DNA from 4 places in the Nonomuraea sp. NPDC049709 genome. Region 4 is predicted to be linked to each of the others. Evidence: riboswitches for the same ligand, from Rfam matches in the RefSeq annotation. Region 4 holds a riboswitch; each other region holds the start of a gene.

Region 1 (5,647 bases), on a different contig from region 4:
CCGTGACGTTTCACATGGGCCGGTCGTGATGGCGGTCACTGGCAAGGGCCTCCGTCCGCCTGAGATCCTCTAGAGGTTCGGGCCCCGGCGGAGCGGCGCGGCTCCACCGGGGACCCGTCACAGCCAGCCGCTGTCGCTGGCGATGCGTACGGCATCCAGCCGGTTCCGCGCCCCCGTCTTGCACATGATGCGCGACAGGTGGTTGCGTACGGTGCCGACCGACAGGAAGAGCTCGTCGGCGATCTCCGTCGAACGCGCCCCGCCCGCCGCGACCCGCAGCACGTCCAGCTCCCGCCGGGTCAGCGGGTTCGTCGCGCACTGCAGCGCCGCAACGGCCAGCTCCGCCTCGATGGCCCGCTCTCCCGCCGCCACCTGGCGCACCCCCTCGGCCAGCCGCTCCGGCGGCACGCACAGGCTCATGAACCCGAGCGCCGGTCCGGCCAGGGCCTCGCGCACCTGGGCGGGATTGGGGGAGGCTGACAGGATCAGCACCCCGCAGCGGGGCACGTGCTCGGCCAGCCGGCCGGCCGCGGGAGGCCCCGGCAGGTCGAGGTCGACGACGGCCACGTCGGCCTCGGCGGTCCTCGCCGCGCGCACCACCTCCTCCGCGCGTTCGGCCTCGGCCACGACCCGCAGGTCGGGTTCGGCTCCGAGGGTGGCGAGCAGGCCACGGCGCACCAACGGCAGGTGCTCTGCGATCAGTATGCGGATCAAGACGTCCCCCTCCGTCGTCTCTTAGCGTGATCGGCCGATCGCGGGCTGTCAATGCTCTTCAAAAGCGGTAAGCCGTGCGGTGTGTCGAGTTCGACTACTCTGGGGCTGTCGGACCTTTCGTCTGTCCTCCGGTCCGCCCTGTCGTCTGCCTGGAGCGCGCCTAGATGAACTGGCTCTACGTCGTGGGGATCGTCCTCTTCCTGCTCGGGTTGATGGTCTCCATCGCGCTGCACGAGCTCGGCCACCTGCTCCCGGCCAAGCTGTTCGGGGTCAAGGTGACCCAGTACATGGTGGGCTTCGGCTCGACGGCGTGGTCACGACGCAAGGGCGAGACCGAATACGGCATCAAGTGGATCCCGTTCGGCGGCTACATCCGCATGATCGGCATGCTGCCGCCGCGTCCCGGTGACGAGCCCGGCAAGCTCAGGAGCACCGCGACGGGCCCGTGGCAGGGCCTGATCGAGTCCGCCCGCGACGCCGCCCAGGAAGAGGTGCGGCCGGGCGACGAGGAGAAGGTCTTCTACCGGAAGAAGTGGTGGCAGAAGGTCATCATCATGTCCGGCGGCCCGGCGATGAACTTCGTGCTCGCCTTCGTCTTCTTCAGCATCCTGCTGGTCGGCATCGGCCTGCCCACGCTGGCCCCGATCGTCTCGCCCGAGACCAACACGTGCGTGATCCCGATCTCGGAGCAGCGTACGGAGTGCAAGCCCACCGACAAGCCCACCCCCGCCGTCCAGGCGGGCATGAAGCCCGGCGACCACATCGTCGCCTTCAACGGCCAGAAGATCGGCTCCTGGGACGACGCCACCCGCCTGATCCGCTCCCACGGCGCCGGCGCGGTGCGGCTGGGCATCGTCCGCGACGGCAAGCCGATGACGGTCAACGTCACGCTCATCGCCCAGGACCGGCCCAACCTGGAGGACCCGCAGAAGATCGACAGGAACGTCGGCTTCCTCGGCGTGCTGCCCACCGAGGTCATGCAGCAGCAGACCATGGGCCAGGTCATCGGCTACATGGGCGAGCTGACGGCCAGGGTGGCCGGCTCGCTGCTCAACCTGCCGGAGAAGATGGTCGGGGTCTGGCACGCGGCCTTCTCCGGCGAGGAGCGCGACCCCGAGGGCCCCGTGGGCGTGGTCGGCGCGGGCCGCATGGGTGGCGAGATCCTGGCCTCCGACCAGCTGTCCACCGAGAAGAAGATCGCCATCTTCATCAACCTGCTGGCCGGCTTCAACCTCGCGATCGGCATGTTCAACCTCATCCCGCTGCTGCCGCTCGACGGCGGCCACATCGCCGGCGGGCTGTGGGAGGGCATCAAGCGGGCGTTCGCCAGGATCATGCGGCGGCCGGAGCCGGGTTACGTGGACATCGCCAAGGTGCTGCCGCTGACGTACGCGATCGCGATCGTGATGATGATCATGGCGGGCCTGCTCGTCTACGCCGACCTGGTCAACCCGCTCACGCTGACGAACTGAGGCCGCCGCCGTGGACGCCCTGGAGCGGCTGCGGGCCCTGTGCCTGGCGCTGCCCGAGACGACCGAGCGGCTCTCGCACGGGGAGCCGACGTGGTTCGTCAGGGGCAAGAAGACGTTCGTGATGTTCGCTGATCACCATCATGACGATCGGCTGGCGTTCTGGTGCGCGGCCCCTCCCGGGGTGCAGGAGGAGATGGTGGCGGAGGACCCCGAGAGGTTCTTCCGGCCACCGTACGTGGGGCATCGGGGGTGGCTGGGGGTCTACCTGGACGTGCCGGACGTGGACTGGGCGGAGATCGCGGAGATCGTGACGGACGCCTACCGCCGGATCGCCCCCCAGTCCCTCGCCGCCCGCCTGCCCTGACCCCGGGCCCGGCGCGGGTTGCCGCGGGTCAGTTCATCGAGATGTGCACGTGGTCGAAGTGGTTCTCGGTGACGCTGCCCCGGTCGGACATCGAGCTCCAGCCCGATCCGTGGTTGATCCGCTGCTTCCAGATCACGTACTTGACGCCCAGCTTGTCCTGGTTCTTGATCGCCCAGGCCGCGATCCGGTCGCCGAGTGCGTTGTTGACGGCGGTGGGCATCGAGCCGCCCGTGCTCATCATGAAGTCGCAGGCCCGGCCGAGCGGGTGCTCGCCGCTGGAGCCCGAGCGGAAGCAGCCCACCTCGAACGGCAGCGAGAAGTTCTTCTCCACCTGAGCCTTCATCAGCCGCGTACGCGAGGTGATGTTGTCCGATCCCGTGGGCAGTTCGGGCGCCCAGGAGCCGTCGGACTTGCGGCCGGTGCCGAATGGCACGAGGTCCTCGAGCTTGTCCTTGATGTCGTCGATGACGTCCTCGGCCTCGTCGCGCTGCTCGGCCACCGTGGCCGTGTCCGACTTGATCCGGGTCGCCAGCGCCGCGGCCTCCTCGCTGGCCTGCTGCTTGTCGTCGCGGGCCTTGGCGACGCCCTGCACGACGGCCTGTTGTTCGGCGGTGAGCTGTTCGAGCAGGGCCGCGCTGCCGGCGTTCTGGGGCAGCATCAAGGTGGGCACGGAGGGGTCGGCGTTCTGGTAGCGCAGGCGGGCGATCTCGGCGACCCGCTGCTCGGCCGTGGTCAGCGCCTGCTCGGCGGTGGCCAGCTTGGCCTCGGCCGTCTCGGCGGCCTGCTGGGCCTTGGCCAGCTCGACGCGCTTGAGGTTGTACTGCTCGATGAGCTTGTCGACCTTGGTGTTGAGCTGTTTGAGCTGGGCACGGAGTTCGGCTTCCGTGGGTTTGGGGGCGGCCGACGCCGCGGTCGCCGGGAGGACGGCGATGGCGGCGGCGGCGATGAGACCGATGGCAAGAGTCGCGGGGGACGAAGCCGCCACGTAGGTGTTCCTCTCCCTCTGCCGGCCGGGTTAGCTGACGGGTTCGGGCAGGGGAGTTGATCCCTACCGCCGAAGCGGATTCACCCCAGGTGCGATGGGTCCCCGGCTCCCGGGCGACGCGCTCGGGATTAGGCGTGCCACGGCTGTTTCGGCCGGTGCATATGGGGATATTAGTGGTAGATCACGAGTCATGCGACCTTAAGTAGAAATCTATTAGTGATCTACTTGTGATCGAAGCATGCGTGCCGCCTCCTCCGGCAGCACGTCGTTGACGAAGGCGCCCATCGCGGACTCCGAGCCGGCCAGATATTTGAGCTTGTTCGCCGCCCGGCGGATGCTGAACAGCTCCAGGTGCAGATAGCCCAGCTCCCGGTCCTGCCGTACGGGTGCCTGGTGCCAGGCCGACACGTACGGCATCACGACCCCGAACAGCCCGTCCAGCGCCCGCAGGACCGAGGTGTAGAGGGGCGCGAACGCGGCCCGCTCCTCCTCCGTGAGCGCGGCCAGGTCGGGCACCTGCCGGTGCGGATAGAGGTGCACCTCGAACGGCCAGCGCGCGGCGGCGGGCACGAAGGCCGTCCACAGCTCGTTGGCGGCCACCACCCGCGTCCCCGCCTCCCGCTCGGCGGCCAGCACGTCGGCGAACAGGTTGCCCGGCCCCTTGTACCGGGCCGCCGCGCCGAGCTGCAGCCTGGTCCTGGGCGTGACGTACGGGTAGGCGTAGATCTGGCCGTGCGGGTGGGCGAGCGTGATGCCGATCTCCGCGCCCCGGTTCTCGAAGCAGAACACCTGCTCGACGCCCTCGATCGTGGACAGCTCGGCCGTGCGGTCGGCCCACGCCTCCATGACGAGCCCCACCTGGTCGTCGGAGAGCTTGGAGAAGGAGGACGAGTGGTCGGAGGTGAAGCACACCACCTCGCACCGGCCCACGCCCGGACGGACCTCGCTCAGGCCGCCCACCTCCTCATAAGTCCCGAAATTTCCGGAGAAAGAGGGGAAGCGGTTCTCGAACACCACCACGTCGTAGTCGTAGGCGGGGATCTCCGACGACCGCGTGTCCGACGACGGGCACAACGGGCACTCGGCCGTGCCGCCGGTCGGCAGGAACGTCCGCGTCTGCCGGTGCCCGGCGATCGCGATCCACTCCTCGGTCAGCGGGTCGTAACGCAGCTCGGAGGCCACGGGGCGGGGCTCCAGCGGCCGCCGGTCGATCGCACTCCTGTCGGCGTCGTCACGCCGGTCGAAGTAGATGAGCTCTCGGCCGTCGGCCAGATGGGTGATGGTGCGCTTCAAAGCGAGCCCTCCGCGATGATGAGTTCTCCGGCCCGTTCGGCCAGCTCCGTTCGTGCGTCCTCGGGCAGCCCCGCGTCACTGATGACCACGTCGGCCTCGGTCAGCTCGGCGATGGTGCTGATGCCGACCGTGTTCCACTTGGTGTGGTCGGCGGGGACCACCAGCCGGTGCGCGGCCGCGACCAGCTCCCTGTCGGTCTCGGACTCGAGCAGGTTGGGCGTGGTGAACCCGGCCCGCACGCTCATCCCGTGCACGCCGAGGAAGAGCGTGTCCACGTGCAGGCGGCGGATCGCCGCCACGGCGACCGGACCCACCAGCGCGTCGGACGGCGTCCGCACCCCGCCGGTCAGCACGACGGTGCGGTCGGCGCGCGGGTTGCGGTGGAAGACCTCGGCGACCGGGATCGAGTTGGTGATCACGGTCAGCTCGGGCACGCCGATCAGGTGGTGGGCCAGCGCCCACGTGGTGGTCCCCGCCGACAGCGCCACGGCCGTGCCCGGTCGTACGAGCGTGGCCGCGTGCCGCGCGATGGCGTCCTTCTCCTGCTGCTGGCGGGCGGACTTGGCGGTGAAGCCGGGCTCCTCGGTCGAGCCGGGGCCGAGCGCGGTCGCGCCTCCGTGCACCTTCTCCAGCAGCCCGCGCTCGGCCAGCACCTCGAGGTCGCGGCGGATGGTCATGTCGGAGACGCCGAGCTCGCGTACGAGATCGGCCACCCGGACGCCCCCGTGGCTGCGCACGCGCTCGAGGATCGTCTGCTGCCGCTGCTGTGCGAGCACGCCCGCTCCTTCCAACAGATTCCACCAAATTATGACACGGAAT
Region 2 (5,647 bases), on a different contig from region 4:
CAGCCCGTACCTGCTCGACGCACTGGGCGACTTCATCGCGGCCTTCGGCGCCCGGTACGACGGCGACCCCCGCATCGGGTTCATCCACCTGGGCCTGATCGGGCTGTGGGGCGAGTGGCACACCTGGCCGTTCGACACCGACACCAGCGGCGACACCCATCCGAACTTCATGCCGACCGACGCGCACGCCGCGCAGATCCTCCAGGCGTACGACAACGCGTTCAACCGGACCAAGCTGGAGATGCGCTACCCCGATTCGGCGGCCGGCGCGGGGACGAACCGGGACATCGGCTACCACGACGACTCCTTCTGCTACAAGGAAGGCTCCCCGCTGGCCGGCGTCACGCTGCCGCGGTCGCTCGGCGGGGCCAGTTACGCCCAGCTCGAACGGGCCCTCAGCCACGGCGCGGAGAACAAGTGGATCACGGCTTCGATGGGCGGCGAGGTCCGGCCCGAGATCCAGTCCTCGGCGTTCGCCTCCTGGCCCGGCGGCTCCGGGCAGGTCGACAACATGAAGGCGTGCATCGAGCTGGAGCACACCACCTGGAAGATCAACGAACAGAGCCAGAGTTACGCGGCCGGCGACCCGAACGTCGCGGCGGCCGTCCGCCTCATGGGGTACGACCTCACCGTCGACAACGCGTACTTCAAGGACACCGCGAGCGGCACCACGAACGTGGGCGTACGGATCAGGAACAACGGGGTGGCGCCGTTCTACTACCCGTGGACGGTCACCCTCGGCCTGAAGAACAGCGCCGGGACCGTGGTCAGGACCTTCGACACGTCCTGGGACCTCCGCACGGTCATGCCGCTCAAGATCCGCGCGTTCCCCGACTGGGGTGTGGGCCCGGACCCGACCTATCTGGACCACGGCTACCCGCAGTACTTCCAGACCGGCGTCAACCTCTCCGGCGTCCCCAACGGCGGCTACCAGTGGGTCCTCCGGGTGAAGAACCCGCTGGAGACCGTCTCCGCGAACGCCAAGAGGCTTCGCTTCGCCAACGCCACCCAGGGCGCCGACGGCTGGCTCGGCCTCGGCCCGGTCACCGTCGGCAGCGGCGGCGGCCAGGACACCACGGCGCCGACCGCGCTCACCGGGCTGACCTCCCCGTCACGCACCGCGAACTCGGTCACCCTGTCCTGGACGGCGGCCACGGACAACGTCGGCGTGGCCGGATACCGCATCTACCGCGGCACCACCCAGGCCGGGACGTCGGCGACGACCTCCTTCACCGAGACCGGGCTGAACCCCGCGACCTCCTACACCTACACCGTCAGGGCCTACGACGCCGCGGGCAACACCTCCGCCGCGTCGGCGCCGGTCACCGTCGTCACCCTCCCGGCGACGTCCGCGGGCCTGGTCGTGGACGACTTCGACGGCAACCCGGCGTACCCGTCCGCCGCCCGCAACGACCTCGGCAGGTGGACCGGCGGGAACTGCTTCCTCAACGGCGGCGGCTCCGGCGCCGTGTCCGGCGGGGCGCTCAGCCTGCGGTACGACAACTGCGGCTGGTTCGGCAGTGACGTGTACACCGACCTGTCCGCGTACACGCATCTCGTCGTCCGGATCAAGGGCGCGGCAGGGGGCGAGCAGGCCCACTTCCACCTCAGTCTCGGCGGGGCGACCAAGGCCTTCGGCGACTTCACGCTCGACGGCGGCGGCCATCCGGCCATCACCACCGCGTACAAGGACATCAGGCTTCCGATGTCCGCGAACGGGATCAACCGCGCGTCCCCCGGACAGCTCGCGATGGGCTTCTGGTACGGCGGCGACAGCACCGTCACCATCGACTCCCTCTCGTTCGAGTGACCCACCGGGAGGCCGGGATCGGGCTGCCGCTCCCGGCCTTCCGGGCCGCCCCGACCGTCTCAGCGGGCCGGCGTACCGTTCGCGGCGACGCGCTGCCCGGCCCCGCCCCGGCCTCGCTCGCCACCGCCCTGCTCTTCGGCTCTGCGGCGCTGGTTCCGCGGCGGGTGCCCCCCGGGCGGCAGGGAGGGCCTGACGCCGGTCAGGCGGCGCGCCTGCCCAGGTCGCGCAGCTGGTCGGGGGTCAGCGCGGAGACGTTCTGGTCGATGGGGGAGTCGGTGTACTGGTGGATGGTCCAGGACTTCCAGTCGGCGGGCGGGGTGAGCGCGCCCTTGGCCCTGCTGTAGTGGGCGACCCACAGGGGGTAGTCGGCCAGGCCCTTGCCGTACGTGTCGGCGAAGTTCCAGCCGCTGTAGAACATCGGGGTGATCCCGGTCCTGGCCTTCACGTGTGCCAGCCACGCCTTGGCCCAGGCGTTCACCTGGGCGACGGACCTGTCGTCGGTCGTCTCCAGGTCCAGGACCAGCAGGTCGCCGCCCTTGGCGGGCTGGGCGTTCACCACGGACAGGAAGTGCTCGGCCTCGGCGATGGGGTCGTTGCCGGGGTGGCCGAAGTGGTACGCGCCGCGCACGATGCCCTTGTCGCCCAGCTCACGCCAGTGACGGGCGAACGAGGCGTCGCGGAAGCCGGTGCCCTCGGTGGCCTTGATGATGCCGAACTGGGCGGGGCTGGCGGCCCAGTCGTACTGGGGCTCGTAGTTGGAGATGTCCAGGCCGTACGTGAGCTGCTGGGTCCTGTGCTGGGCTGCCTGCACGGTGGCGCCGTGATCGGTGGGCGAGGCGAGCACCGTACCGGTCGCGCCGGTGACGGCGGTGGTAGCGGCCAGGATCACGCCTCCGACGGCCAGTGCGAAGAGCTCGGCGGGGCGGCGGTTCCTGACGATCGCGGCGAGCTGAGGCTTGAGCATGGGGATGTCGACTCCTTCTTCCATGCCGCCTACCGGGTTAGCTGACGGGTTCGGGACTGGAAGTCGCCCCTACGGGCGCGGCTCGGGCCGGCGTCCGATTCACCCCGGAAAGTGGATCCCCGGCTCCGCGGGGTCGCGGATTCGGCGGGCGCGGCGGACCGCGCCCAGTAAAGGTACAGATCTCCCTAAAGTGGGAGCAAGTACGGCAAAGCGAAGGCCCATGTTCGTCGGCGGGAACCAGCCCGAAAAGCCGCGCCGGCAAGGGTTTCCGGGGCTGGGTAAAGTTTCCGGCGCCGCCCTGGTCGCCGCCCCGGAACGGCTGTGACTTGTGATACTCGTGATGCGACCGCTTTTGCCCTCCTAAACCCCGTCCACCATGCTGCTTGGGTAAAGAATTCTGTCGCGATCGCCTATGTCGCAGGGGATCCTGTTGCCTTTCCCAGGGCCCGGCTTGCATCTTTCTATGCGATTCGCTTACCTTTGAGGACTCAAGGCGTACGACCTGACGACAAGCACTTGTCGCGTGACGCCGTTCATTTGTCGAGACCGCGTCTCACCAGCACGTACGTGCAGGGATGTGTGACGCGGCCCGCCGAATCCGTGAATGCAGCGGAACCGGGGACCCACTTTTTTCTGGGGTGAATCGGCGCGCTCTGATCCGAGCGCACCGTAGGGCACTTCCACGCCCGAACCCGTCAGCTAACCCGGTAGGCGGCATGGAAGCGAGGAGCAATCCAAGTAATGGCCAAGTACACCCTTTCCCGTGCCCTGAAGCCCGCGAGCCTCACCCGGTTCGCCGTCGGGGCGGCCGTGGCGGCCGGTGCCGTTCTCGCCGCCGGTCCGGCCTTCGCCGCCGACGACTCCTCCCAGGCGCAGAAGTCCGCGGGTCAGGTGTCCGCGCAGTCGGTGCTGAAGGTCGCCGAGTCGCAGATCGGCGTGGCCGAGAACGCCGCGGGCGGTGGCACCCCGTTCCACAGCTGGTACATGTCCTCGCCCCGGGCGCAGGAGACCATCACCCGTGACGGCGGAAGTGTACGGGCCTACGCCAACGCTCCGTGGTGCGCCATGTTCGTCTCCTGGGTCGGCGAGAAGGCCGGCGTCCGCCCCACCATGGGCTGGGACGCCTACACCGTCACCTACGCCAAGTGGTTCCAGACCAACCAGCACTGGGGCACGATCGCCAAGCCCGGCGCCGTCGTCTTCTTCGACTGGAACGGCAAGAGCACCACGGGCATCGACCACGTGGGCCTGGTCAAGCAGGACAACGGCAACGGCACGATCACCACGATCGAGGGCAACACCGGCAACGGCAAGGTCGAGCAGCGCATCCGGCCCAAGTCCCAGGTCGTCGGCTACGGCTACCCCCAGTACAAGGCCTGATCCCAGGTAGGCCGCACGCTCCTTGCCAGGTGCGATGGCCAAGGGACACCGGGTGGTGCAGGAGAGATCCTGCGCCACCCGTTGTGTTTGCTCCGGGAGAGCCGGGCTACGCGTGCTGCCGATACCAGTCGAGCGTCGCGGCCCCCCTGCGGAGTGCGGGATGACGTCGGAGGTAGGGCAGACTCCTACCCGTGGACGCGACGGTACGGAAGATCATCCAGGACCTGAACGAGGCCGCGGCCCGGCACGACGCCGCCCAGCAGGACAGGCTGGACCGGTGGCGGGTCCTGGAGCCCGACGCCGGGGAGTTCCTCTGGTTCCTCGCCCAGAGCATCGATGCGCGCACCATCGTCGAGATCGGCACCTCCCGCGGCGTGTCCACGCTGTGGCTGGCCGACGCGGCCCGGGCGGCCGGCGGTCACGTCCTCAGCCTCGACACCGACGCCCAGGCCCAGGCCCACGCCCGGCGTACGACGGCCGAGGCGGGCCTGGCCGACCACGTGGAGTTCCGGGTCGCCGACGGCGGCGCCGTCCTCGCGGACCTGCCGGACGGGGCGGTGGACCTGCTCTTCCTCGACGCCGAACGCCCCGAGTACCCGTCCTGGTGGCCCCATCCGTACCGCGTCCTGCGCCGGGGCGGCATCCTCGTGGCCGACAACGCCCTGTCCCACCCCGAGGAGATCGCCCCCCTGCACGACCTGCTCCGGCAGGAGCCCGGCCTGACGGTCAGCACGATCAACGTCGGCAAGGGCGAACTGGTCGCGCTACGACGCTGAGGGTGCCGCGTACGTCCGCTCGTGCGTCAGAGGGCCAGTGCGGTCATGAAGGCCATGCTGGCCGCCATGCCGGCCGAGCACGCGTTCTGGCTGAGCGTCCTGCGGTCCGGGCTTCGCCCGGGGAGAAGGTGGAGGAGCCGGGCGCACGTCCAGGCCACCCCGATGACCAGGGCCACCGCGGTCAGCGATCCGCCTCCGTGGGAGTGCGCCGGTGAGGAGGCGCCGGCGGGCGTGGGGTCGTTGAACGCCGTCAGGACCAGGAGGAGGGACATGACCACGAAGTCCTGGATGTGGTGACCGGTTTCCGCGCGGCGGGAGGGGGAGCCGCAGAGCCAGCCGGCGGTCAGCAGGGCGAGCACCCCGGCGGGGAGGAACAGGCCGCCCAGGTGCCCGAGCGCCATGCCGAGCGCCATGACGACGTGCGGCCATCTCCTGGCGGGCCGGGCGAAGGGCAGCAGGGCCGGGGCCAGGGCCAGGGCGCAGCCGACCGCTATCCCCACCGTGTGGAGGACGGCATGCATCAGGAGGTCTCGCCCAAGAGGTACGCGCGGGTGTCCATGATGCACTCCTTGCCGTCGTCGGATGGTTACACCCCTCTGGACAGGACAGGTAGGCGAGCTGTGACAGGAATGCGCTCCCCGGGTGACCCCGACGCGTTCGGGGAGGGCCGCAGCGAGCGTCGCGGCCGGCCCTCCCCGTGCTCGGTGGCTTCCTGAG
Region 3 (5,647 bases), on a different contig from region 4:
GGGCACCCACGCCGACCTCATGGCCGCGTCCGGCCGGTACGCCCGCTGGTACCGGCTCCAGGCGGACCTGGCGACGCGATGATCGCGACCCTGCGCACGCTGCTGCTCCTGGCCTGGCGCATCGATTGCCGGGCCGCTCTCGTCCTGGCCGCCTTCCTGCTCTCGGGCGCGGTCAGCCAGGGCCTGGTGGGCGTCTTCCTGCGCGAGCTGACCGATGCCTCGACCACCGGCCAGGCGGTCCGGGGCGTTCTGTGGGCGCTGGCGGCCGGGACGGCCCTGGCGGCGGGGGTCGCGTTCGGCCGCGCCGAGCTGGCTTTGATGCAGGAGCTGGCCGAGCGGATGGGCCTGGCCGTGCAGGAGGAGATCCTCACCCTCACCGCGGGCATCCCGGCGGTGGAGCACCTGGAGCGGCCGGCGTACCTGGACCGGCTGCAGACGTTGCGGGCGGAGAGCCGGCAGCTGTACTTCGCGGTGTGGGCGCTCGCGCTGGTGGTGGAGCACACCGCCCAGATCGGGCTGGGCGTGGCGCTGATGGCCGCCGTGCACCCGCTCCTGCCGCTGCTCATGGGCGGGGCCGTGCTGCCCTCCCTGCTCGTACGGGGCCGCGCGGCCCGTCACGCCGACCTCGCCGCCGTGCGCACCGCCGAGGCCACCCGCCTGGAGCGGCAGCTGTCCGAGACGGTCACGGGGGCGGAGCCGGCCAAGGAGGTCCGCCTCGGTGGCGCCGCGCCCGTCCTGGAGGCGATGGCCGGGCGGCACTGGGAGGAGGTGTCGGCCGCCCTGTCGCGGGCCGGGACCCGGGCCGGGCTGCTCACGTTCGCCGGCTCCGCGGCGTTCCTGGCCGGGTACGTGTCCGCGCTCGGGTGCACGGCCTGGCTGGCCGGGCGGCACCAGGCCACGGCCGGGGACATCGTCCTGGTGGCCACGGTCGGCGTGCAGTTCGTCACCCAGGCCTCCCGGCTGGCCTTCCACTTCGGCTCGGTCACCGCCGGCCTGCGCGCCGCCACCCGCCTGACCTGGCTCCGCCACTACGCCCACGCCGCCCGTAGCCCGCGCGCAGCCCACGACGCGCGCGCAGCCCATGACGCACGCGACGCGCATGACGCCCGCGACGCCCGTGACCCGTGCGATGCCCGCGAGCGCGTACCCGTCGTTCCCGCTCGCGCGGAGCGGACCGGCCCCGCGCACGGGGCGCCGCCCGAGCGCGTTCGTGAGGCGCTGCCCGAGCGGCTCGCCCGCGGCATCACCCTGCGCCGGGTGTCCTTCGCCTACCCCGGCACCACCCGCCGGGTCTTGCACGACCTCGACCTGCACCTGCCCGCCGGAGCCACCGTGGCCGTGGTCGGCTCGCACGGGTCGGGCAAGACGACCCTGGCCAAGCTCCTGTGCGGCCTGTACCGCCCGGACGGGGGCGAGATCCTGGTGGACGGCGTCCCCCTCGGCGGCCTGGACCCCGAGGTCTGGCGGCATCGCATCAGCGCCGTCTTCCAGGACCTGGCCCGGTTCGAGCTGACCGCCGGCGAGACGGTCGGCGTGGGCGACCTGCCCCGCCTGCACGATCGCCGGGCCGTGGCGGCGGCGCTGGCGCGGGCGGGTGCCGGCGGCCTGGTCGCGGACCTGCCTCAAGGCCTGTCCAGCGAACTGGGTGACACCTTCGAGCACGGCCTGCGGCCGTCCGGCGGGCAGTGGCAGAAGCTGGCCCTGGCTCGCGCCTCGATGCGGGAGGCCCCGCTCCTGCTGGTGCTGGACGAGCCGACCGCCTCCCTCGACGCCCCGGCCGAGAGCGCCGTCTTCGCCCGCTACGCCGAGGCCGCCCGCCGCCACCCCGGGACCGTCACGCTGCTGATCACCCACCGCTTCCCCACGGTGCGGGCGGCGGACCTGATCGTCGTGCTCGACGGCGGCCGGGTCGTCCAGCGCGGCACCCACGAGGACCTGGTCGCCCGTCCCGGCCCGTACGCCGAGCTGCACGCCATCCAGCGCGACGCCTTCACGGCGGCCGGCGGGCTGTGACGCGGGGCGCCGCGGGTCGTCACGGGGTCGTCGCGAGGTCCGCCGTAGCCTGAGCAGGGAGGCTGGTGAGCATACCTCCACGCCGAGGACCGATGGCCGACACGCTCATGACGGACATCGGCCTCGCCGGGGGAAGCCGGGAAACGCGACGAGCGCGCGTCCCGTTCGGGGACGCGCGCTCGTCGCGTTCAGGGAAGGCGGGGGAACCCCCTCAGCCGGAGTCCGTCAGGCGCGGTACTGCGGGTAGCCGTAGCCGACGACCTGGGACTTCGGACGGATGCGCTCCTCGACCCGGCCGTTGCCGGTGTTGCCCTCGATCGTGGAGATGGTGCCGTTCTGGTTGTCCTTCACGACGAACCCGACGTGCTGGATGTCGCTGAGGCTCTTGCCGCCGTCCCAGGAGAAGAAGACCACGGCGCCGGGCTTGGCGACGGTGCCGAAGCGGTGGTTGGCGGCGAACCACTTGGCGTGGGCGACGGTGTAGGCGTCCCAGCCGACCTGCGGGCGGGCGCCGGTCTGCTCGCCGACCCAGGAGACGAACATCGAGCACCAGGCGGCGTTCAGGTACGCGGCGCGGTTGCCGCCGTCACGGGCGACGGTCTCGGCGGCGCGCTTCGAGGCGGCGTACCACTGCTGGTACTTGGTGCCGCCGCCGTAGGAGTTCTCGGAGGTGCCGACCTGGGCCCTGGCCAGGGCGAGGACCTGGTCCGCGGTGACGTTGACCTTGGTCTCCTCCACCCTGTCGCCGGCCTTGTGGGCGGCGATGGCGGTGTCCGGGTGCCTGGCGGCGGTGGCCGCGGCGACGCCGGTGGCGGTGTCGGCATTGGCGGCTACGGCGTTGGCGCCGAGGGCCGAGGCGATGACGGTGGCGCCGAGGACGGCGCGGGCGATGGTGGTCTTCGAGGCAGCGGAAATACGGTGCTTGGCCATCGAGGGGGTTACTCCTTGCTTCCATGCCGCTTACCGGGTTAGCTGACGGGTTCGGGCGTGGAAGCTGCCCTACGGCACCGGAGTGCCGATTCACCCCAAAGGACATGGGTCCCCGGTTCCGCGCGGACGCGGATTCAGCGGTCACAGGACGATCCTGTGATGTGTCGTGCGATGGTCAGACATAGCCGGACAAACCGGACGTATGCCTCAAGTTGCCCCATAAGGTAATACATGAGGCAAGAGGATTACAAATCCATAAAAGCGCGGCTAGGCAAGTTGCCTGCGTGCGTCGGCCAGAAGCCCCATCATGGCAAGGGATTCGTCAAGCGGCATGATCGAGGATTCGGTCCTGCCTTCGGCCGTGGCGGCGCGGACTTCGCGGAGCTCTCCGGCGTATCCGTTGTCCGCCGGATCGAGCACGTGCTCTTCCGGCTCCATGGAGGGCCCGGTGAGCAGGATCCGCTGCGGGGCCCAGAACGGCGCCTGGATGTCCGCCCGCATCTGAGTACCCACAACACTGGCCTGGTTGGGGTAATTCCCCAGCAATGAGGTGGCCACGAGAGCGTGTCTGCCACCGGGGTAGAGCAATACGCCGGCCGCCTCCGCGTCCACCCCGTTCGGGGCCAGGGAGCCGGTGATGCGCAGGTCAGCGGGCATGCCCAGGAGGAGCTGGGCCAGGCCGAACGGGTAGATCCCCAGGTCGAGCAGCGCGCCGCCGCCCAGCTCCGGCGCCCACAGCCGGTGCGCCGGGTCGTACGGCAGGGCGAAGCCGAAACTGGCCTGCACGGAGCGGATCTCGCCGAAGCGCGGGTCGGTCGCGATCCGCCGGATGAGGGGGTTGAACCTCATCCACATGGCCTCCATCAGGAACACGCCCGCCTCGCGCGCCAGGCGCACCATCTTCTCCGCGTCGTCCACGGTCGCCGCCAGCGGCTTCTCGCAGAGCACGGCCTTGCCTGCGGCGATGGCGGCCTCGGCCACCTGCAGGTGCTGCGCGTGCGGCGTCGCGACGTAGATCGCGTCCACCGCCGGGTCGGCGCACAGCTGCTCATAGGAGCCGTACGCCGACTCCGCCCCCAACGTCGTGGCCAGAGCCTGCGCCCTGGCGAGGTTCCTGGATCCGACGGCGGCCACCCGCATCCCGGGCTCCGCCACGATGGCGGCCCCCACGGTACGCGCGATGCCGCCGGTTGCCGCAATTCCCCATGTGAAATCTTGCACGCGGCAGATCGTATACGGATGGTAAAAGGCGACTTATGGCGGCGTCATGTAACGGTAATTCCTTTACGTCACATGAGCCACTCGGGTCACTCATGTCATGTTGAAAGTTTCGGGATCGGGGCCGATGCGCATGCTTCTGTTCATCGCGCCGATGGCCGCCATGTCCTCGGCGTCGAGGATGAAGCCGAACACGTCGATGTTCTCGGCGATCCGCGCGGGCGTCACGGACTTGGGGATGACCACGTTGCCGAGCTGCAGGTGCCACCGGAGCACGATCTGCGCGGGCGTCTTGCCGTACTTCTCCGACAGCACCGCCAGCGCCGGGTCCGCGAGCAGTCCCTTGCCCTGCCCGAGCGGGCTCCACGCCTCGGTGAGGATGCCGTTGGCCTCGTGGAAGGCCCGCATCTCCCGCTGCTGCAGGTAGGGGTGGAGCTCGATCTGGTTGATGGACGGGGTGATGTCGGTCTCGTCCATGAGCCGGGTGAGCGTGTCGACGGTGAAGTTGGACGTGCCGATGGCCCTGGCCCGGCCGTCACGGTAGATCTTCTCCATCGCCTTCCACGCCTGCACGTACTTGTCCTGCTTCGGCACCGGCCAGTGGATGAGGAAAAGATCTACGTGGTCGAGGCCCAGCCGGGTCAGGCACTCGTCGAAGGCCGCCTCCGCGCGGGCGTGGTCGCCGTTCCACAGCTTCGTGGTCACGAATATCTTCTCGCGGGGCAGCCCGCTCGCGAGCACGGCCCGCCCCACGCCCTCCTCGTTGCCGTAGGCCGCGGCGGTGTCGACGTGCCGGTAGCCCGCTTTGAGTGCGGTCGCGACCGCGTGCTCGGCCTCGTCGGCCGGTACCTGCCAGACGCCGTACCCGAGCTGCGGGATCTGCACGCCGTCGCTGTTGAGCATGAGCGAATTCATACCCTCCATTGTTCACGTCGCGTTTCTGAGGGCTTAAGCCGGTGGGGCTAGCTTGAAGCGGTCGTGAACGGGCCATCACCCCGCTGGGAGGGCAAGGAGTGGTCGAACAGGCGTCGGCCTGGGTGGAGTCTCCGCTCCAGATGCTGTGCGCCGTCGAGGCCCACCACGCCGGGCTCCTCGGACCCGCGACGGCCATCGTGCCACGTGCGGGCCTGCGGCCCCTGAAGGCCACGCGGCGCGAGCTGCGCGCGCTGGGGCTCCCGGAGGGCCTCGAGCTGGCCGAGCCGCGCGAGCGCATGCCCAGGCGCGTGCAGGCGGTCGGAGACGCCTTCTCCGGCAAGGTCCAGCTGCGCTGGCTCACCTCCAGGCCCGGCCACATCGTCATCGTGGACGACGGTCTGGCCACGCTCCGGCTGCTGGAGCTGCTCGCGGCCGGCCCGTTCCGCCCGCTGCTGCGCGCCCGCGCCCAGCCCACCCGGCTGCGCGCCACGCTGGGCGTGGCGGCCGCGCTGCGGCTGCGCATGAGCAAGGTGTCGGTCTTCACCGCCCTGTCCGTGGACGACAAGCTCGA
Region 4 (5,647 bases):
GATTGGCGACCGGAATGCCCATCAGCATCACGGGGGCGGGATAGACCATGGCTCGTTTGAGCAGTGCGCGGGACGGCAGGTCACCCGGCGCCAGGCGAATCTTCATGATCGCCTTACCGAACGTCCGCCCGTACCGGGAATGCGCCCACCAGTCGTAGCCCGCATAACCCAGCCCGGCCACCAGCCACGCGAACACGCCCGGGAGCCGCCCCTCGAACACCTCCATCATCCCGACAGTTCGGAAGATGCCCCACAGCGCGATGAACAGAATGTAATAGAAGACCCCGAAGACGAGTGCTTCAATCAGCCGGGCGGCCAGCCGTTCCCACCATTCCGCGGGCGGCGCGTCCGGCCGCGGGACCGTCCCGGCCATAACTTCCCACCTCGCGTCATCGGCGGCTTGGATCTCCATTCTGGTACGGGCACGTGGACAAAACACAGGGGCCGGCGGGAAGCCGGCCCCTGTTTTTGTGTGTGCAGAGGACTACTTGATCTTCACCACCACGGTCTTCGCGAACTTGTCCGCGAAGGTCAGGTGCAGCGGCTTGTCCCAGAGCTGCGATGCGCCGTTGAGGGCGTAGATCACCGCGGCGAGCAGGGGGCCGAGCAGAGGCACCCAGTAGAGGATGTAGCCGCCCACCGTCACGAGCGCCCGCTTGAGCGACACGTCGGTCGGCAGGCCCTCCGGCTGCACGTGCCCGCCGATCTGGACGACCTTGATGCCCATCACCATCTTGCCGACCGTCTGGCCCTTCATCTTGACCAGGAGGAAGTCGTAGGCGACGTAGATCAGGGTCGCGACGATCGAGACCACGAGGTAGTACAGGAGCCCGAAGGTGAGGCCGCTGGTGATCCCGGTGATCGAGCTGTAGGAGGGATACAGCGGGGTGAGGACCAGCTGCACCAGGAAAAGCACGATGCCGAAGATGACACCGTCGATGATCCTGGCCACCAGCCGCTGCCACCACTCCGCCAGCGGCGCCGGCGCCCCGGGCGGCTGGACGCCGACCGGCTGGCCGTAGGGCTGGCCGTAACCGGGCTGCTGCCCGTAACCGCCCTGACCGTAGGCCTGGGGCTGCTGCCCGTAGGCCTGGCCGTACTGCTGCTGGTCACCGTACTGCTGCTGGCCGTAGCCGGGCTGGGCGTAGCCGGGCTGGGACTGCTGCTGCCCGTAGCCCTGCTGCTGACCGTAGTCAGGCTGGGACTGGGGCTGCTGCCCGTAGCCGGGCTGCTGGCCGTAGCCCTGCTGACCGTAGTCGGGCTGGGACGGCTGCTGCTGCCCGTAACCCTGCTGGCCGTACCCCTGCTGCTGACCGTACTGCGGCTGCTGGCCCGACTGCGGCTGCTGACCGTAGCCGTGCTGCTGGCCGTAGTCAGGCTGGGACGGCTGCTGGCCGTAGCCCTGCTGGCCATAGTCCGGCTGGGACGGCTGGGACGGCTGTTGCTGCTGGCCGTAGCCCTGCTGCTGACCGTAGTCGGGCTGGGACGGCTGCTGCTGCCCGTAACCCTGCTGACCGTAACCCTGCTGCTGACCGTACTGCGGCTGCTGGCCCGACTGCGGCTGCTGACCGTAACCCTGCTGCTGGCCGTAACCCTGCTGACCGTAGTCAGGCTGGGACGGCTGCTGCTGCTGCTGCTGACCGTAACCCTGCTGCTGGTCATAGCCCTGCTGGCCGTAGCCGGGCTGGGACGGCTGTTGCTGTCCGTAGCCCTGCTGGCCATATTGCGGCTGCTGCTGGCCGTAGCCGTGCTGCTGGCCGTACTGAGGTTGCTGGCCGTAGCCCTGTTGCTGGCCATAGCCTTGCTGGCCGTACTGGGGCTGCTGCCCGTAGGCATCGTCCGCCCGGTAGCCGACCACAGTGACGTCGGGGTCGGGCTCGCCGGGGTGGCGGCCCGTGTTCTGCTGCCCGTAGGGGGTGGCAGGCGCAGAATTTTCGCCGGATTCGTCCTGTGGATACGGCGGCTGTCCGGTGCTCACCGTGTCACCTCGCTTCGAGTGCGCATGTGGCACGTGTCAGGACACATGCCTGTGCTGCCCAACGTATCGACATAGGTATCAACAATCACCTTTCCATCTGGTCAAGGTCCGCGTCACCCGATGTCAGATGGAGCAGCATGCGGGTGTTGCCCAGGGTGTTCGGTTTGACGTGTTCCAGGTCGAGGAACTCCGCCACACCCTCGTCGTACGAGGCCAGCAGTTCGGCGTACACCTCAGGGGAGACCGGTGTGCCCTGAATCGGGCGAAAGCCATGCCTCGCGAAGAAGTCGACCTCAAAAGTCAGGCAGAATACACGCCGCAGACCCAGATCCTTCGCCTGCTGTATGAGAGCTGAGACGATCCGATGGCCGACGCCCATCCCCCGGCACTCGGGGTCCACGGCAACGGTGCGGACCTCGGCGAGGTCCTCCCAGAGCACGTGGAGTGCGCCGCAGCCGACGACCTGTCCGCCCAGCTCGGCCACCCAGAACTCCTGTACGTCCTCGTACAGGGTCACCGTGGCCTTCTCCAGGAGCCGCGGTCCCGCGCCCGCGTAGGTGTCCACCAGGCGCCTGACCGTCCGCACGTCGGGCGTGCGGGCACGCCGGACCACCACCGCGGTCTCGGGCACTGTCAGTTCGGCCACCTGCTCCATGGCTCTCCAGAGTACAGATGTCATTACGGCTCAGCCCTAACTCCCATCTGTGGGCTCATCCTGTTACATCCCGTGGCCATGCAGGCACGCACCCCGCGGATCTCTGCATTCGGCCGCATCGACGGCAAACAGGACATAAAGTCGGTTCTGCACGAGCGTGCACGAGATCACCTTGTGACCCTTCGGTTGTGAAACCTCTACAGACTCGGCAGTTCTGGTTGAGCACGAACCCGGAGTGCATTAGTGTCCTGCGACGATGTTCCCCGCGTATCGCGACGAGGGGGACACGCCCAATCCCCGCGAGGGGAGCCGGGGACCCGCCGGTGGCGTCACCCGACGCCACCACTGGGGTGAATCCGAATCATTCGGTAGGGCTGCTCCGGCCCGAACCCGTCAGCTAACCCGGTAGGCGTCTATGAGAGGAGCTGGTTGGTGGAGCTCACGCTCAACCGTGGGGGGAAGGCGGCGGGCAAGCACGCCCGCCCTCCGGAACGGGCCCGGCGACCGCGCCGCTTCGGTGTGGTGAGTGTCACAATCGCCGCGCTGCTGATAGCCATCCCCGTCGGTTCGGCGTCCGCGGACCCCAAACCGTCGCTCCAGGACCTGGCCAAGCAGGTCGAGAAGATGCACACGGAGATCGAGACGCTGTCCGAGGAGTACAACGGCCAGCGGGAGAAGCTCAAGACCGCCAAGAAGGCCTCTGAGGCCGCGCAGAAGACGCTGGCGACCAGTGAGGCCGATCTCGAGGCCAAGCGCGCCAAGGCCGCCCTGCTCGCCGAGAACGCCTACATCACCGGTGGTCTGGGCAAGGCGCTGGCGTTCGCCACCTCCGAGGACCCCGACACCTTCCTCGACCGCGCCGCCACCACATACGTGCTCGAACAGCAGCAGGGCGAGGAGGTCAACCAGGTCGCCAGGGCCAGGGAGGCCGCCGAGCGCGCCAGGGCTGGCGCCAAGACGCGCATCGAGGAGGTCCAGAAGCTGGTCTCCGAGCTCGACACCAAGCGCGACAAGATCACGAAGCTGGTCACCAGGGTCGAGAGCAACCTGTTCCAGCGGGCGCTGGGCGAGGCCGGACGGCCCGGCACGCGGGCGGTGCGCGTGAACCTGCCGATCATCGGCGGCGGCAAGGCGGCGCAGGCCGCCCGCTGGGCGCTCACGCAGCAGCTCAAGCCGTACGTCTGGGGCGCCGAGGGCCCGAACTCCTACGACTGCTCGGGCCTGGTGATGGCGGCCTACCAGCAGGTGGGCATCTCCCTGCCGCACTACACGGGCAGCCAGTGGACCGCCGGCAGGCACATCTCGCGCGAGGAGCTGCGGCCGGGTGACCTGGTCTTCTTCTACAACGACCTGCACCACGTGGGCATCTACCTCGGCGGCGGCATGATGGTGCACGCGCCGCAGACCGGTGACGTCGTCCGCATCGCCTCGATCGCCCGGCGGCCGTTCGCCGGCGCCGTACGCATCGCTGACTGAGCCCCGGCACCGCCCGTCGCTAGATCAACTGGCGGCGGGCGGCCCAGGCCACCGCCTCGATCGCCGTGGCCACGCCGATGCGGTCGCAGATGCCTCGCAACCTCCGGCGTACCGTCCGCCCGCTGATATCCAGTCGTCTCCCCACCCGGTCGACCGTGACCCCCTTGGCCAGCTCCGCCAGCAACGCAAGGTCCGCATGGCTCAGCTCAACACCTTCAGTGAGCACATCCATCGGGAGCCCTCCCCCCCAACAGCAGAACTTGGACCGATCGACCCGGCCAAGTTGCTCCTCGCAGACGGTAAACGCATCCTGGAAAGGTCGTCAAGCATGACAATCTCCACCCTTGACGAGCACTATTGACATGATCCGAAATATGTGACGTACTCGCGATATGTCGGCACCGTGCGTCGCCCGATGAGTGATCTCGTCGAGCCCTCCCCAGCTCCGGATCCAGCGTCGATGAGCGCGGCGGACGTCCTGGGTTTCGACCCGTTCGACAAAGGGTTCCTGCGCGATCCGTACGCCCGTTATCGCGAGATGAGCGCGCGCGGGCCTCTCTTCCGCACGCGCGGCGGGCTGCTCGTCGCCACCACCCACGAGCTCTGTACGGTGCTGCTGCGCGACCCGCGTTTCGGCCGCGGCTCCGCCGAGGCTAACCGGAACAACCCAGGTCAGCCCGTTGAATCGTTCCTGTGGCTGGACCCGCCCGACCACACCAGGCTGCGTGCCCTGGTGAGCAGGGCCTTCACCCCGCGCATGCTGGAACGGCTCCGCCCGCGGATCGAGGCGATCACCGCCGAGCTGGTCGCCGGGTTGCCCGAGGAGGCCGATCTCGTGTCCGGCCTGGCGTACCCGCTGCCGGTCATGGTCATCAGCGAGATGCTCGGGGTGCCTCCGGAGGACGAGGAGCGCTTCCGCGGCTGGAGCGAGATCCTGGCTCGCGGCCTTGACCCGATGCTTACAGACGACCTCGTATCGGAAACCGGGCGTGCCAGAAGGGAGTTTCGCGACTACTTCCGCGAGCTCTCCGCGATGAGGCGCGAGCGCCCCGGGGACGACCTCCTGAGCGCCCTGACGCAAGTGCGGGAGCTGACCGAGGGCGAACTGCTGGCCACCTGCGTGCTGCTGCTCGTGGCCGGGCACGAGACCACCGTCAACCTCATCGGCAACGGGGTGTTGCACCTGGCCCGGCACGGCCTGCTGGCACACGCCGCGGAGCGGCCCAAGCAGGTGGTCGAGGAGGTGCTCAGGTACGACCCGCCGGTCCAGCTCACCTCCAGGCTCGCGATGGAGGACGTGGAGCTGGCCGGCGTGCCGGTGCCCAAGGGCACCCTCGTGATGGCGGTGATAGGCGCGGCCAATCGCGACCCGGCGGCCTTTCCCGATCCCGACCGCTTCGACGTCACCCGGGAGGCCGGCCGGCATCTCGCGTTCGGGCTCGGCATCCACTTCTGCCTCGGCGCCACGCTGGCCAGGATGGAGGGCGAGATCGCGCTGTCCGCCCTGGCCGCGGCGGCGCCCAAGCTGGAGCTGGCCG

What was found. A riboswitch is a leader RNA that binds a small molecule or an ion and turns the genes downstream of it on or off. The one in region 4 is predicted to bind cyclic di-AMP.
Region 1: another riboswitch for cyclic di-AMP. It lies ahead of AB0J69_RS37035 (hypothetical protein); the one in region 4 lies ahead of AB0J69_RS11845 (NlpC/P60 family protein).
Region 2: another riboswitch for cyclic di-AMP. It lies ahead of AB0J69_RS49860 (GH25 family lysozyme); the one in region 4 lies ahead of AB0J69_RS11845 (NlpC/P60 family protein).
Region 3: another riboswitch for cyclic di-AMP. It lies ahead of AB0J69_RS03100 (CHAP domain-containing protein); the one in region 4 lies ahead of AB0J69_RS11845 (NlpC/P60 family protein).

What each region holds. Positions count from the first base shown of each region.
Region 1 is NZ_JBFANM010000044.1:87,997-93,643, forward strand. Features, by position in the region: gene AB0J69_RS37020 (response regulator transcription factor) at 118-714, opposite strand; gene AB0J69_RS37025 (site-2 protease family protein) at 879-2,186, shown strand; gene AB0J69_RS37030 (MmcQ/YjbR family DNA-binding protein) at 2,197-2,550, shown strand; gene AB0J69_RS37035 (hypothetical protein) at 2,579-3,535, opposite strand; cyclic di-AMP (ydaO/yuaA leader) riboswitch at 3,541-3,680, opposite strand; gene galT (galactose-1-phosphate uridylyltransferase) at 3,749-4,828, opposite strand; gene AB0J69_RS37045 (DeoR/GlpR family DNA-binding transcription regulator) at 4,825-5,604, opposite strand.
Region 2 is NZ_JBFANM010000081.1:7,306-12,952, forward strand. Features, by position in the region: gene AB0J69_RS49855 (DUF4832 domain-containing protein) at 1-1,810, shown strand, start outside; gene AB0J69_RS49860 (GH25 family lysozyme) at 2,010-2,774, opposite strand; cyclic di-AMP (ydaO/yuaA leader) riboswitch at 2,787-2,931, opposite strand; cyclic di-AMP (ydaO/yuaA leader) riboswitch at 3,355-3,503, shown strand; gene AB0J69_RS49865 (CHAP domain-containing protein) at 3,516-4,154, shown strand; gene AB0J69_RS49870 (class I SAM-dependent methyltransferase) at 4,346-4,930, shown strand; gene AB0J69_RS49875 (hypothetical protein) at 4,957-5,451, opposite strand.
Region 3 is NZ_JBFANM010000002.1:203,682-209,328, forward strand. Features, by position in the region: gene AB0J69_RS03090 (ABC transporter ATP-binding protein) at 1-82, shown strand, start outside; gene AB0J69_RS03095 (ABC transporter ATP-binding protein) at 79-2,013, shown strand; gene AB0J69_RS03100 (CHAP domain-containing protein) at 2,239-2,943, opposite strand; cyclic di-AMP (ydaO/yuaA leader) riboswitch at 2,956-3,093, opposite strand; gene AB0J69_RS03105 (Gfo/Idh/MocA family oxidoreductase) at 3,211-4,164, opposite strand; gene AB0J69_RS03110 (aldo/keto reductase) at 4,255-5,076, opposite strand; gene AB0J69_RS03115 (hypothetical protein) at 5,175-5,647, shown strand, end outside.
Region 4 is NZ_JBFANM010000010.1:3,718-9,364, forward strand. Features, by position in the region: gene AB0J69_RS11830 (RDD family protein) at 1-373, opposite strand, end outside; gene AB0J69_RS11835 (RDD family protein) at 485-1,978, opposite strand; gene AB0J69_RS11840 (amino-acid N-acetyltransferase) at 2,064-2,633, opposite strand; cyclic di-AMP (ydaO/yuaA leader) riboswitch at 2,911-3,060, shown strand; gene AB0J69_RS11845 (NlpC/P60 family protein) at 3,156-4,109, shown strand; gene AB0J69_RS11850 (LuxR C-terminal-related transcriptional regulator) at 4,129-4,341, opposite strand; gene AB0J69_RS11855 (cytochrome P450) at 4,570-5,647, shown strand, end outside.